One region of the Micrococcus sp. FDAARGOS_333 genome, then DNA from elsewhere that is predicted to be linked to it. Evidence: predicted binding sites of a transcription regulator. Region 1 holds the regulator's gene; each other region holds the start of a gene.
The links. The regulator HrcA, encoded in region 1, represses chaperone genes, less so after heat shock. The targets are predictions, from matches to a motif close to TTNGCACTCGNNNNNNNCGAGTGCNAA.
Positions count from the first base shown of each region.

Region 2: the regulator HrcA is predicted to act here: its motif matches at 3,451-3,477, upstream of groES (co-chaperone GroES).
Region 3: the regulator HrcA is predicted to act here: its motif matches at 2,570-2,596, upstream of groL (chaperonin GroEL).

Region 1 covers NZ_NJFJ02000001.1:1,843,749-1,848,607, reverse strand. The annotation lists gene CEQ11_RS08230 (DUF3097 domain-containing protein) at 1-601, opposite strand, end outside; gene hrcA (heat-inducible transcriptional repressor HrcA) at 786-1,799, shown strand; gene dnaJ (molecular chaperone DnaJ) at 1,902-3,026, shown strand; gene CEQ11_RS08215 (16S rRNA (uracil(1498)-N(3))-methyltransferase) at 3,028-3,780, shown strand; gene CEQ11_RS08210 (PhoH family protein) at 3,842-4,859, shown strand, end outside.
Region 2 covers NZ_NJFJ02000001.1:2,354,568-2,359,426, forward strand. The annotation lists gene CEQ11_RS10405 (dicarboxylate/amino acid:cation symporter) at 1-1,235, shown strand, start outside; gene groL (chaperonin GroEL) at 1,313-2,917, opposite strand; gene groES (co-chaperone GroES) at 3,025-3,321, opposite strand; gene CEQ11_RS10420 (ABC transporter ATP-binding protein) at 3,612-4,367, opposite strand; gene CEQ11_RS10425 (iron chelate uptake ABC transporter family permease subunit) at 4,364-4,859, opposite strand, start outside.
Region 3 covers NZ_NJFJ02000001.1:820,437-825,295, reverse strand. The annotation lists gene CEQ11_RS03745 (DUF4031 domain-containing protein) at 1-631, shown strand, start outside; gene groL (chaperonin GroEL) at 794-2,428, opposite strand; gene CEQ11_RS03735 (LytR C-terminal domain-containing protein) at 2,740-3,936, opposite strand; gene CEQ11_RS03730 (DUF3263 domain-containing protein) at 3,943-4,236, opposite strand; gene CEQ11_RS03725 (uracil-DNA glycosylase) at 4,382-4,859, shown strand, end outside.

The sequences.
Region 1 (4,859 bases):
GCACGTTGCCGGCCGCTCCGGGCGTCCGCATCGCATCGGCGGCGATGCGCTCCTCCTTGGAGCCGGGCACCAGGTGGTCCACCAGGATGCCCAGGCGGCGCCGGCCGGACGGCCCGAAGTCGGCGATGGCCCCGGCGAGGTCGTCCACGCCGTGCAGGGGCTCCACCACGATGCCCTCGTGGCGGAGGTCCTCGCCCCAGACCTTCTCCACCAGCTCGGCATCGTGCGCGCCCTCGACCCAGATGCGCGACGCCCGCGCCGTGCGCGCCCGGCTGTTCCCCACGCGCACCGATCCGGATGCGGTGCGCTGCGCGGTCCTCTTCGCCGGCCCGTTGGCACGGGCTTCCGGCACGAGCGTCACGGGTTCGCCGTCGATCCAGAAGCCGCCGCCCAGCGGGAAGGACCTGGTCTTCCCGTGGCGGTCCTCCAGCACCACCACGTGCACGCCGCCGGCGCGCTCCACACGAAGCACGGCTCCGACGAATCCGGTGGCGACGTCCTCCACCACGGTGCCCGGCGCGGCGCCGACGGTCTTGGCCCGCGTGCCGGCGGGTCGCTTCAGCGCGTCGGCGGGTCCGGGTCCCCAGCTGCTCCAGTCCATGCCTGCAGACCCTAGCCACGTCACTGCCCGCTGTGAGCGAACCCGCGCCGACGCGCCGTGAACTCGCAGCCGGATCGCCGTAGGATCAGCACTTGAACCCGGAGAGTGCCAGCCGGTCGGCCATGCCGAGGCACCAGGCGCCTGCACCCCGAGCCCACCCGATCAGGAGAGGAGTCCGGTCCCGATGAGCGAACAGCCGCGCCGCATGCAGGTGCTGCAGGCCATCGTGGAGGACTATGTCGCCCTGCGCGAGCCGGTCGGCTCGAAGGCGCTGGTGGAGCGTCACGGCCTGGGCGTCTCCTCGGCCACGGTCCGCAACGACATGGCGGCCCTGGAGGAGGAGGGCCTCATCATGGCTCCGCACACCTCGGCCGGCCGCATCCCCACGGACAAGGGCTACCGCGTGTTCGTGGACCGCCTCTCCGAGGTGAAGCCCCTGTCCGCCGCCGAGCGCCGTGCCGTCAAGGCGCTGCTGGAGCCGGAGGCGGACATGGAGCAGATGATGGACAACGCGGTCCGGCTGCTGGCGCAGCTGACCCAGCAGGTGGCCATCGCACAGTTCCCCCATGAGGACGGCTCCACCGTGCGGCACCTGGAGCTGGTCTCCCTGGCGCCGGCCCGCGTGCTGGTGGTCCTCATCCTCTCCACGGGGCGGGTGGACCAGCGTGTGGTCGCCACGGAGCACGAGGCCGCGGACGCCACCCTCGCCGCGCTCAAGCAGGTCCTGCTGCAGTCGCTGGACGGGCTCACGCCTGCTCAGGCCTCCGCCGTCCTGGACACGGCCGTGCTGTCCGTCCCGCCGGAGGACCGTCCGCTGGCGGACACGCTCACCGCCGCCGTCCGCCAGCTGCTGGAGGCAGGCCGCCAGGACCGCATCGTCATGGCGGGCACCGCCAACCTCGCGCGGACCCACGGCGACTTCCCGCAGTCCATCGGCCCCATCCTCGAGGCGCTGGAGGAGCAGGTGGTGCTGCTGCGGCTGCTCACGGAGATGGAACAGGACGTGTCCGGCCTCTCGGTCCGCATCGGCTCGGAGAACGCCGGCTCGCTGGCCGACACCTCCGTGGTGGCCGCCTCCTATGGGCCCGGCGCGGTCGCCAAGCTCGGGGTCGTGGGCCCCACCCGCATGGACTATCCGGGCACCATGGCCGCGGTCCGTGCGATCGCCCGCTACCTCTCCCGGATCCTCAGCACCTGAGGGTCGCCGCCTCATCGGGGGGCCTCGCCGCGTCCCGACGACGGCCCCTCACCGCATCCTCGAAACCCCATCTGAAGTCTTCTGGAAGGAAGAGTCCCCACCGTGTCCGACCACTACGAGACGCTCGGCCTGTCCCGCGACGCCTCCCAGGAGGAGATCCGCCGCGCGTACCGGAAGCTGGCCCGCAAGTACCACCCGGATGTGAACCCGGGCGAGGAGGCTGCGGACCGGTTCAAGCAGATCTCCCACGCCTTCCAGGTCCTCAGCGATCCGGACAAGCGCCGCAACTACGACTCCACGGGCAACGAGAACGGCAACGCCGGGTTCGGTGGCTTCGGCCAGGGCGCCGGGGGCTTCGGCTTCGCGGACATCTTCGAGACGTTCATGGGCGCCGCCGGCGGCCAGCGCGGCCCGGCCTCCCGCACCCGCCGCGGGCAGGACGCGCAGATCCGCGCGCAGATCTCCCTCAAGGACGCCGTGTTCGGCGCCGAGACCACCCTGCAGGTGGACACGGCCGTGACGTGCGAGGCCTGCAACGGCTCCTGCTGCGAGCCCGGCACCTCGCCGGAGACCTGCTCCACCTGCCACGGCCAGGGCATGATCCAGCGCCCGGTGCGGTCCGTGCTGGGCACGATCATGACCACCGAGGCCTGCCCCGGCTGCCAGGGGATGGGCACCACCCTGCCGAGCCCGTGCCACGAGTGCCACGGGCAGGGCCGTGTGCGCGCCCGGAAGCCGCTGACCATCAAGGTCCCGGCCGGCGTGGACACCGGCACGCGGATCCACCTGGCCGGCCGCGGCGAAGCCGGCCCCGGCGGCGGTCCCCACGGCGACCTCTACGTGGAGATCGTCGTGGCCCCGGACGCCACCTTCGCCCGTGAGGGTGACAACCTGTCCACCACCGTCACCGTCCCGATGGCCGCCGCGGCCCTCGGCACCACCCTCACCCTGGACACCCTGGACGGCCCCCAGACCGTCACCCTGGCCGAGGGCACCCAGCCCGGCCACGTGGAGGTCCTCAAGGGCCTGGGCGTGGGTCGACTGCGCGGCGTCGGCCGCGGAGACCTGCGCGTGAACGTCCTCGTCGCCACGCCCACCGACCTCACCTCGGAGCAGCGCGAGCTCATGGAGCGCCTGGCCGAGCTGCGCGGCGAGGAGGTCGTCCACGGCGCCAAGCACCAGAAGTCGATGTTCGCCCGGATCCGCGAGAACCTGAAGAACCTCTGACGTGACTGCGCACCTGTTCTACGTGGCCCCCGGGGTCCTCGACGACGGCCGCCCCGGCTCGTCCGTGACCCTCACCGAGGCCGAGGCGCGCCATGCCGCCGGCGCCATGCGCCTGGGACCGGGGGATCCGATCCTCGTGGCCGACACCGTGGGCCGGCGTGCCCACGGGACCGTGGCCGCGGCGGAGAAGGACTCGGTCACCGTCACCGTGGACCAGGTGGAGGACGTCCCGGCACAGCGCCCGGAACTGGTGCTCGTGCAGGCTCTGGCCAAGGGGGACCGGGACACCCTCGCCGTGCAGACGGCCACAGAGCTCGGCGTGGACGCCGTGGTCCCGTGGGAGTCCGAGCGGGCGATCGTGCGCTGGCGCGGCCCCAGGGAGGCCAAGGCCCGGCAGAAGTGGGCCGATGCCCTCCACGCCGCCGCCAAGCAGGCCCGCCGGGCCCGCATTCCCGTCTTGGAGCCCACCGTCACCGGCGCCTCGGTGAGGGACCTCGTCACGGAGGGGACCGTCGTCGTGGTTCTGCACGAGGACGCGACGCAGGGGCTGACCGCCGCGGACGCGGCGGACTGGTCCGAGGCGGAGCGGATCGTGCTGGTGGTGGGCCCGGAGGGCGGGATCTCCGCCGGCGAGCTCGATGCGCTCACGGACGCCGGCGTGCAGCTGCGGCTTCTCGGGCCCAACGTGCTGCGGTCCTCCACGGCGGGACCGGCCGCCATCGCCGTCCTCCAGCACCTGCTCGGACGCTGGTGACGCACGTAGAATGAGCGGACGCGCCACGTTGCCGCCTGCGGCACAGGCGTCCTGCATGCCCCTGACAGCACCTGCGAACCCCGAGGTGATGAACCCCATCGTGACGTCCTCTCACGCCGAGACCCGTCCCACCGTCCCCACCGGCCACCACAGCGTCCACTTCGCGTCCTCGGACCTGATGGTCCGCACGCTCGGACCCCAGGACGCCCTGCTGCGGATCCTGGCCGGCGTGTACCCGCAGGTCGAGGTCTCCGTCCGGGACCAGGAGCTCGGGCTGGACGGCCCGCCCGCCGAGGTCGCCGCGGTGCGCCGGATCGTGGAGGACCTGCGCGGCATCGCCCACAAGGACATCCCCGTCACCGCGGACACCATGGAGCAGGTGGTGACCCTCGTGCGCGGCGGCCGCGCCCCGGCCACCGCCGTCTCCCGCGCCTCCATCCTGTCCGGCCGCGGCCGCACGATCCGGCCGAAGACCGTGAACCAGCAGGAGTACGTGGACGCCATCGACGGCTGCACCATCGTGTTCGGGATCGGCCCGGCCGGCACCGGCAAGACCTACCTGGCCATGGCCAAGGCCGTGCAGGCGCTGCAGGCCAAGGAGGTCAACCGGATCATCCTCACCCGCCCCGCGGTGGAGGCCGGCGAGCACCTGGGCTACCTGCCCGGCGGGCTGTCCGAGAAGATCGACCCCTACCTGCGCCCGCTCTACGACGCGCTGCATGACATGGTGGAGCCCGAGTCCATCCCGCGGCTGATGGAGGCCGGGACCATCGAGGTGGCTCCGCTGGCCTACATGCGCGGCCGCACCCTGAACGACGCGTTCGTGATCCTCGACGAGGCACAGAACACCACCGGCGAGCAGATGAAGATGTTCCTCACCCGCCTCGGCTTCGGGGCGCACATGGTCATCACCGGAGACACCTCCCAGGTGGACCTGCCGCGCGGGACCGCCTCCGGCCTGGCCCAGGCCGTGGAGGTGCTGGAAGGAGTGGACGGGATCGAGATGGTCCGCTTCGACTCGTCGGACGTGGTGCGCCATCGGCTGGTGACCGCGATCGTGGACGCCTACGACACCCTGC
Region 2 (4,859 bases), 510 kb from region 1:
TCTCCCTGCTGCGCGCCACCGTGGTGCCGCTCGTGTTCTTCGCGGTGGTCGCCTCGATCGCCAACCTGGCGCAGGTGACCAACGCCGCCCGCCTGGCGGCGAAGACCCTGCTCTGGTTCGCCCTGACCTCGCTGGTCTCCGTGCTGATCGGCATCGCCGTCGGCGCCGTGGTGCAGCCGGGCGTCGGCACCGGACAGCAGGCCCCCACCGACTACACCGCCCGCGAGGTCGGCTGGCTCGACTTCCTCAAGGGCCTGATCCCGGCGAACTTCCTCGGTCTGGAGGCCTCCGCGTCCGTGGCCGAGTCCGGTGCCGTCTCCGTCTCGCCGAGCTTCAACGTGCTGCAGGTGCTGGTCGTCTCCATCGCCGTCGGCGTGGCAGCGCTCAAGGTCGGCGCGCAGGCCGAGCCGTTCCTGTCCTTCTCCCGCTCCGTGCTGGCCGTGATCCAGAAGGTCCTGTGGTGGATCATCCGTCTGGCCCCGTTGGGGACCGTGGGCCTGCTCGGCAACGCGGTGGCCTCCTACGGCTGGACCACCATGGGCACGCTGGTGAAGTTCGTGGTCGCGATCTACCTCGGCCTCGCCCTGGTGCTCTTCGTGCTCTACCCGGCCCTGGCGAAGCTGCACGGCCTCTCGGTGCGCCAGTACTTCTCCGGCGTGTGGCCGGCGGTGCAGCTCGGGTTCGTGTCCCGCTCCTCCATCGGCACCCTGCCGGTGACCCAGCGCGTGGCCGAGCGGAACTTCGGCGTCCCCACCGGCTACGCCTCCTTCGCCGTGCCGCTGGGCGCCACCACCAAGATGGACGGCTGCGCCTCGATCTACCCGGCGATCGCCGCCCTGTTCGTGGCGCAGTTCTTCGGCATCGACCTCTCGCTGGGCCAGTACGCGCTGATCGTCCTGGTCTCCGTCCTGGGCTCGGCCGCCACCGCGGGCACCACCGGCGCCACCGTGATGCTCACGCTGACCCTGTCCACCGCGGGGCTGCCGCTCGAGGGCATGGCCCTGCTGCTGGCCGTGGACCCGATCGTGGACATGGGCCGCACCGCCACCAACGTGGCCGGCCAGGCGCTCATCCCGGCACTCGTGGCCAAGCAGGAGCACATCCTCGACCTGGACCGCTACAACGCCGAGCGCGCGGACATCATGGAGGACGAGGAGGAGATCGTGGACGCCCGCCGCCACGATGACACTCGTCCCACTGAGCACTCGCGACCGCTGAGCACTCGCGCCCGCTGAGCATCCACCTCGACGGCGACGCCCCCGCACCCTCTGCCGAGGGTGCGGGGGCGTCGCCATGCCTGACGGAAGGGGCGTCAGTGCTGGTGGTCGTCCTCGTCGTCCTCCGGCTTGTCCGCCACGAGGGTCTCGGTGGTGAGCACCAGGGCGGCGATGGAGGCGGCGTTGGCCAGGGCCGAACGGGTCACCTTCACCGGGTCGATCACGCCGTCGGCGATCAGGTCTCCGTACCCGCCGGTCTTGGCGTTGAAGCCCTGGTTGGGCTCCATCTCCGCGACCTTGGAGACGACCACGTAGCCGTCCTCACCGGCGTTCTGGGCGATCCAGCGCAGCGGCTGCTTCAGGGCCTTGCGGACGATGTCCACACCCACGAGCCCGTCGTCGGTCAGGCTCTGGACAGCTTCGTCCTCGTCCAGGACAGCCAGGGCGTTGATGAGGGCGGTGCCGCCGCCGGCGACGATGCCCTCCTCCAGGGCCGCACGGGTGGAGGACACGGCGTCCTCGATGCGGTGCTTGCGCTCCTTGAGCTCCACCTCGGTGGCGGCGCCCACGCGGATCACGCCGACGCCGCCGGCGAGCTTGGCCAGGCGCTCCTGGAGCTTCTCCCGGTCCCAGTCGGAGTCGGTGGCGGCGGCCTCGGCCTTGATCTGGGCCACACGGGCCTCCACCTCGTCGGCGGCACCGCCGCCGTCCACGATGGTGGTGGAGTCCTTGGTGACGGTGACGCGGCGGGCGGTGCCCAGCACGTCCAGGTCGGCCTGCTCCAGCTTCATGCCCAGGTCCGGGGAGACCACCTGGGCGCCGGTGAGGATCGCGATGTCCTGCATCATGGCCTTGCGGCGGTCGCCGAAGCCCGGAGCCTTCACAGCCACCACGTTCAGGGTGCCGCGGATCTTGTTGACCACCAGGGTGGACAGGGCCTCGCCCTCCACGTCCTCGGCGATCACGAACAGCGGCTTGTTGGACTGCAGGACCTTCTCCAGCAGGGGCAGCAGCTCCTGCACATTGGAGATCTTGCCGGAGTTGATGAGCACGTAGGCGTCCTCGAGGACGGCCTCCTGGCGCTCGGCGTCGGTCACCATGTACGGGGACAGGAAGCCCTTGTCGAACTGCATGCCCTCGGTCACGTCCAGCTCGGTGGAGGTCGTGGAGGACTCCTCGATGGTGATGACGCCGTCGGTGCCGACGGTGTCGAAGGCCTGCGCCAGCAGCTCGCCGACCTCGTCGTTCTGGGCGGAGATGGCGGCCACGTGGGCCACCTCCTTGCCCTCGACCGGACGGGCGTTCTCGAGCAGGCGGCGCTCGACGGCGTCCACGGCGGCCGCGATGCCCTTCTTGACCTCGTTCGGGGCGGCACCGGCGGCCACCTGGCGCATGCCCTCGTTGACCAGGGCCTGGGCCAGGACGGTGGCGGTGGTGGTGCCGTCGCCGGCGATGTCGTTGGTCTTGGTCGCGACCTCCTTGGCGAGCTGGGCGCCCATGTTCTCGTAGGGGTCGTCCAGCTCCACCTCACGGGCGATGGTCACGCCGTCGTTGGTGATGGTGGGCGCGCCCCAGGCCTTGTCCAGGACGACGTTGCGGCCCTTGGGGCCGAGGGTGACCTTGACGGTGTCGGCGAGCTTGTCGATGCCGGCCTGGAGGGCGCGGCGTGCGTCGTCGTTGAAAGCCAGCTGCTTGGCCATGACGGACGCTCCTTTCATTCAGGGAGTCAGAGGGTGCGAAGACGCGAGGGGCCCGGGGCGCGCGCACCGGTGCGGTGCGCGCCGCTCGCCGGGCCCGTCGCGGCGGGTCACTTGGTGACGACAGCCAGCACGTCACGGGCGGAGAGCACCAGGTACTCCTCGCCGTTCACCTTCACCTCGGTGCCGCCGTACTTGGAGTACAGGACGACGTCGCCCTCGGCGACGTCCACCGGCACGCGGTTGCCGTTCTCGGCGACGCGGCCCGGGCCGACCGCCACGACCTGGCCCTCCTGCGGCTTCTCCTTGGCGGTGTCCGGGATCACGAGGCCGGACGCGGTGGTCTGCTCGGCCTCGAGCGGGCGGACAACGATGCGGTCCTCGAGGGGCTTGATGGAGACAGACATGCTGCACACTCCTTCTTCTTCGACTCGTCACTGCCGAACCGTCGTCGCGGGTGCCGGATGGCAGAGGTGTTCTGGATTCTTGGCACCCGGAGGGCCCGAGTGCCAACATCCATGACTCTAGGAACCCGCCTGGCACTCGGTCAAGGCGAGTGCCAGCTGTCCGCTGTGGGCGTGCACGCGCGTCTGCCTGCGGCCTCGCCGGGGCACGACGACGACCCCTCAGCTCCGCCCGTCCCCGCGCCGGGGCGGGGGCACCGGAGGGGAGGGGGCCGTCGTCGCCGACGCAGTGCTCAATAGTAGACGGCGAGCGGACCGGCGGGGCCGTCCACGACCTCGAAGGGCGTGTGGAAGATGCCCTGGAGCACATCCGGGCGCATGATCTCGGCCGGGGTGCCGACCGTGGAGACACGACCGTCGTTCATGGCGACGATCTGGTCCGCGTAGGCGGCGGCGAAGTTGATGTCGTGCATGACGATCACCACGGTGCGGCCAAGGACGTCCGCCGTGCGGCGCAGCTGCTTCATCATCTGCACCGAGTGCTGCATGTCCAGGTTGTTCAACGGCTCGTCCAACAGCACGTAGTCCGTGTCCTGTGCCAGCACCATGGCCACGTAGGCACGCTGGCGCTGACCGCCGGAGAGCTGGTCCAGGTATCGATTCTCATACGCGGTGAGGTTGAGGAAGTCGATGGCCTCGGAGATGTACTTCTCATCCTCAACCGTGATGCGGCCCCTGGAGTACGGATAGCGGCCGAAGCCCACCAGCTGGCGGACCGTGAGGCGGGTGATGAAGTGATTCTCCTGGCGCAGGATCGCCAGGGTCTTCGCCAGCTCCCGGGACGGGGTGCCGGTGATGTCCCTGCCGTTCACCGTGATGGTGCCGGAGTCCGCCTCCTGGAGACGACCCATCATGGTGAGCACGGTGGACTTGCCGGCGCCGTTGGGGCCGACCAGGGCGGTCACGCCGCCGGCGGGGATCTCGAAGGACACCGGGCCGATGGTCGTCTCGGCGCCGTAGGTCTTGGAGACGTTCTCGAGGGTGATCACAGACGGCCCTTCCGCATGATGACGAACAGGAAGACGAGTCCGCCCACGAGCTCGATGATCACCGTCACCGCGCCCTGGGCGTAGAAGACGTGCCGCAGCACGAAGTAGGCGGTGGAAAGGATCGCATAGCCGATGAGGAACGCGACCGGCAGCACCAGCCGATGGTCGTAGGTGTCCGTGGCCGAGTAGGCCAGGGTGGCCACGAGGAACCCGAGGAAGGTCATCGGACCGATCAGGGACGTGGTCATGGACATGAGCACGGACACCAGGAAGAGCGAGACCATGACCTCCCGCTTGTGGTTCAGCCCCAGGTTGTTGGTCACGTCTGCACCGAGCGCCACCAGGTTCATGCGGCGTGCCCGCAGCCAGATCACCAGGCCGGTCACCGCGACGATCGGGATGACGTACTTCAAGTTGGCCGTGTCCGCGTTGCCGATGTTGCCGAACAGCCGGGCGGTGAGCAGGTCGAACTCGTTGGGGTCCATGATGCGC
Region 3 (4,859 bases), 1.0 Mb from region 1:
TCTCTTCGCCACCGGGCCGGCCGCCGACCCCGCCGCGGTCGGGGAGCTCGGCCGAGACCTGCTGGCCCGGTGGAGCCAGCCGCACCGCCACTACCACGCTCCGGACCACCTGTTGGCGGTCCTCGAGGCCGTGGACCGGCTGCGCACGGACGGCGAGGAGCTCGGTCCGCACCCCCGTGCCGTGCCGCTGGCGGCGTGGTTCCATGACGCCGTCTACGACGCCGACCCGTCCCGCCCCGCCGGTCAGGACGAGGAGGATTCCGCCCGTCTGGCCGAGGACCTGCTCTCCGCACCGCGGCTGGCCGTGCCGGACGCGGAGATCGCCGAGACCGCCCGCTTGGTGCGGCTCACAGCCCGCCACCGGCCGGACGAAGAGGACTCCGCGGGCGCCGCACTCTCGGACGCGGACCTCGAGGTCCTGGGCCGAGACCCGGAGGCCTACGACGCCTACGTGGCCCTCGTTCGAAAGGACTTCGCCCACGTGGCCGAACCCGACTGGCGCCGCGGACGCTCCGCCGTTCTGGACGACCTGCTGGCGACAGAACGGCTGTACACGACGGCGAGCGGCCGTCGTCGTTGGGAGCAGGCGGCACGGGCCAACCTGACCCGGGAGCGCGACCTGCTGCGCTGAGGCACCGCTCCTGCCGCTTCGCCGCCCCGGCTGGGAAGCCGCCCACCTGGCTGACCGGCAATGTCTCCAGACATGCGACGAGGCCCGGCCCCCTGTGAGGGGACCGGGCCTCGCCTGCGTCGGTCGACCCGGCTGCGGGCCGGGTCAGGCGTCAGCAGGCGGTCACATCATGCCGCCCATGCCGCCCATCGGGTCCATGCCGGCGTCGGCGCCCGGGGCGGCCTTCTCCGGCTTGTCGGCCACGACGGCCTCGGTGGTGAGGAAGAGGCCGGCGATGGAGGCGGCGTTCTGCAGGGCAGAGCGGGTCACCTTCACCGGGTCGTTGATGCCTGCGGCCAGCAGGTCCTCGTACTCGCCGGTGGCGGCGTTGAGGCCGTTGCCCTCCGGGAGGTCCTTGACCTTGTCCGCCACAACGCCCGGCTCCAGGCCGGCGTTGAGGGCGATCTGCTTCAGCGGGGCCTCGATGGCGACCTTCACGATGTTCGCGCCGGTGGCCTCGTCGTCCTCGAGCTGCAGGCCGTCGAAGACCTTGGCGCCGGCCTGGATCAGGGCCACGCCGCCACCGGCGACGATGCCCTCATCCACGGCCGCCTTGGCGTTGCGGACGGCGTCCTCGATGCGGTGCTTGCGCTCCTTGAGCTCCACCTCGGTGGCGGCACCGGCCTTGATGACGGCCACGCCGCCGGCCAGCTTCGCGAGGCGCTCCTGCAGCTTCTCACGGTCGTAGTCCGAGTCGGTGTTCTCGATCTCGGAGCGGATCTGGGAGACGCGACCGGCGATCTGGTCGGCGTCGCCGGCACCCTCAACGATGGTGGTCTCGTCCTTGGTGACGACGACCTTGCGGGCCTGGCCCAGCATGTCCAGGGTCGCGGTCTCCAGGGACAGGCCGACCTCCGAGGAGATGACCTGGCCGCCGGTGAGGATCGCGATGTCGGCCAGCATGGCCTTGCGGCGGTCGCCGAAGCCCGGGGCCTTCACGGCGACGGACTTGAAGGTGCCGCGGATCTTGTTGACCACGAGGGTGGCCAGGGCCTCGCCCTCGACGTCCTCGGCGATGATCAGCAGCGGCTTGCCGGACTGCATGACCTTCTCCAGGACGGACACCATGTCCTTCACGGTGGAGATCTTGGAGTTGACGATCAGGATGTACGGGTCCTCGAGGACGGTCTCCTGGCGGTCCGCGTCGGTGACGAAGTAGCCGGAGATGTAGCCCTTGTCGAAGCGCATGCCCTCGGTGAGTTCGAGCTCGAGGCCGAAGGTGTTGGACTCCTCGACGGTGATGACGCCCTCCTTGCCGACCTTGTCCAGGGCCTCGGCGATGAGGGAGCCGATCTGCTCGTCGGCGGCGGAGATCGACGCGGTGGCGGCGATCTGCTCCTTGGTCTCGATCTCGCGGGCGGCGCCCAGGAGCTCGGAGGTGACGGCCTCGACGGCCTTCTCGATGCCCCGCTTCAGGGCCATCGGATCGGCACCGGCGGCCACGTTGCGCAGGCCCTCACGGACCAGGGCCTGGGCCAGCACGGTGGCGGTGGTGGTGCCGTCGCCGGCCACGTCGTCGGTCTTCTTGGCGACCTCCTTGACGAGCTCGGCGCCGATCTTCTCGTATGCGTCCTCGAGCTCGATCTCCTTGGCGATGGAGACGCCGTCGTTGGTGATGGTGGGCGCGCCCCACTTCTTCTCCAGCACGACGTTGCGGCCGCGGGGGCCCAGGGTCACCTTCACGGCGTCGGCCAGGGTGTTCAGCCCCTTCTCCAGGCCGCGGCGTGCCTCTTCGTCAAATGCGATGGTCTTGGCCATGTCTGCATGTCCTTTCTGGACGGCTGCGTTCTCAGCGGTCGGTGACCTGTGCAGTGCCCGCGACGGACGGCGTCCCACCGGGAGCGCCTCACCGCTGTCAGGTCCTGCTCCGCATGCGCCCTGGTCTGCCGCGGGACGCGGCTGGCAGTCGGCACACCGGAGTGCTAAAGCCATTATGAGCACTCTCGCTCGGTGAGTGCAAAAGGTCCGCTGACGGCGCAACAGCGCCCCGCCTGCCCGCCGGAGAGCGGGTGGACGGGGCGCCGGAGGAGATCCGCGGCGGCCGGGGCGGCGCGGGGATCAGGCGTCGGTCACTTAAACATGACCGCCGCGACGCCGTTCAGCTTCAGGTTGGGGGTCTGGTACGCCGGGATGCCCAGCTCCTTGGCGACCGCCTCGGCGGTGCCCTTGAACGTGGACTGGTTGTACAGCACCGCAGAGCTGCTCAGGCCGTAGCCGTTCCAGTTCTCCGCCGTCACGTTGGTGAAGCCGGCCTTCTCCAGCCGGTCGGCGTAGCCGGCGGCGAGCTTGTTGACGCGGGTGGCGTTGTAGACGACCACGCGGTTCTTCTTGACCGACGCCTCCGCCTTCTTGGACGCCTCCGCCTTCTTGGATGCCTCCGCCTTCTTAGACGCCTCGGCCTTCTTCGACGCCTCGGCCTTCTTCGACGCCTCGGCCTTCTTCGACGCCTCGGCCTTCTTCGACGCCTCGGCCTTCTTGGACGCCTCAGCCTTCTTCGACGCCTCGGCCTTCTTGGACGCCTCAGCCTTCTTCGACGCTTCCGCCTTCTTCGATGCCTCGGCCTCGCGGGCCTCGGCGGCCTTGCGGGATTCCTCTGCGGCACGCGAGGCGGCGGCGCGGGACTCGTCGGCCTGCTTCGACGCCTCCGCCTTACGGGACTCCTCAGCCTGCTTCGACGCCTCCGCCCTGCGAGACTCCTCGGCGGCAGCGGCAGCGGCGGCGGCCTTCTCTGACGCGGCGGCAGCCTCGCGGGACTCCTCAGCCTGCTTCGACGCCTCCGCCCTGCGGGACTCCTCAGCCTTCTTCGATTCCTCGGCCTGCTTGGATTCCTCGGCGGCCTTGTCGGATTCGGCAGCCTCGCGGGACTCCTCAGCCTGCTTCGACTCCTCCGCCTTACGGGACTCCTCAGCCCCCTTCGACGCCTCCGCCTTCTTCGACTCCTCGGCGTCCTCGGACTTCTTCGCTTCGTCCGTCTCGGAGGCGGCCGTGCCCTCGCGCTCGTCGTCACCAGAGGCGGAGGCGGCATCGTCGGACGCAGTGGCGGTCACGGACGCGGTGGCGTCGGCGGTGGTGGAGTCGTCCCCGCGCTGGAGGAACGGAAGGGCAACGCCCACGAACAGACCCACCAAGATGGCGGCCACGGCGATGAGCAGAAACGGACGGCCACTGGCACCGGCGGCCGCCGCCCCCTCGAAGTGGTCGCGGTGGGCGCCGCGCTGGTCCGTGTACTCGGGGACGTCGTCGAAGCGATCTGGCGTGTAGGCCATCGTGAATCAGGTCTCCTGGGCGACAGTGGGGGAAGTAGGGGCGGCCGGTCGGGCAGGTCGTCCGGCACGTCGACGGGTCCCTCGCCTGCGGCGAAGCCGCTGAACGAGGAGGGGCCTGCAGGCGAGCGCGGCCTCCCGGTCCAGCAGGCCGTTCAACATCTGATAGTAGGCGGTGGGGGTCAGTCCCAATCGTTCGCGGATGGCCTGGTCCTTGGCCCCCGGGTACCGCCAGCGCAGGTCCTCGAGTTCGAGCACCTCCCGCTCCAGCGGGGTGAGCTCGTCTCGTGGGGTCGTCGGCATGCCCCACATGGTACGTTCCCCCGCCCCCACCTCGGCGGACGTGTCACCGTGGCGCGGCACACGTCCGGCCCGTCCCGCCCGCCGGACGGCGGCCCGCCGCAGGCGAGCGCAGAGCGCGTCCGGATAGTCCGGATAGCCTGGCGGGATGGATCTCATCGCGCCGCTGGAGCCGGGCTGGACCCGGGTGTTCGCCGACCACGACGCCGCCTTCGCCGCCGTCGCCGAACAGCTGCGCGTCCGCCGCGCCGCCGGCGAACAGATCCTGCCGGCCGCGGAAAACGTGCTTCGGGCCTTCCGCCAGCCGTTCGACGAGGTCCGCGTGCTCGTGCTCGGCCAGGACCCCTACCCCACGCCGGGGCATCCGATCGGCATGAGCTTCGCCGTCGCCCCGGATGTCCGGCCGCTCCCCCGCTCCCTGGTCAACATCTACCGCGAGCTCGCCGACGACCTCGGCGTCACCCCACCCGAGCACGGCGACCTCACCGCGTGGACCGAGCGCGGAGTGCTCATGCTGAACCGCTGCCTCACCGTGGCTGCCGGCTCCCCGGGTTCGCACCGCGGCATCGGCTGGGAGCAGATCACGCAGACCGCGGTGAAGGCCCTCGCCGAGCGTGACGCTCCGC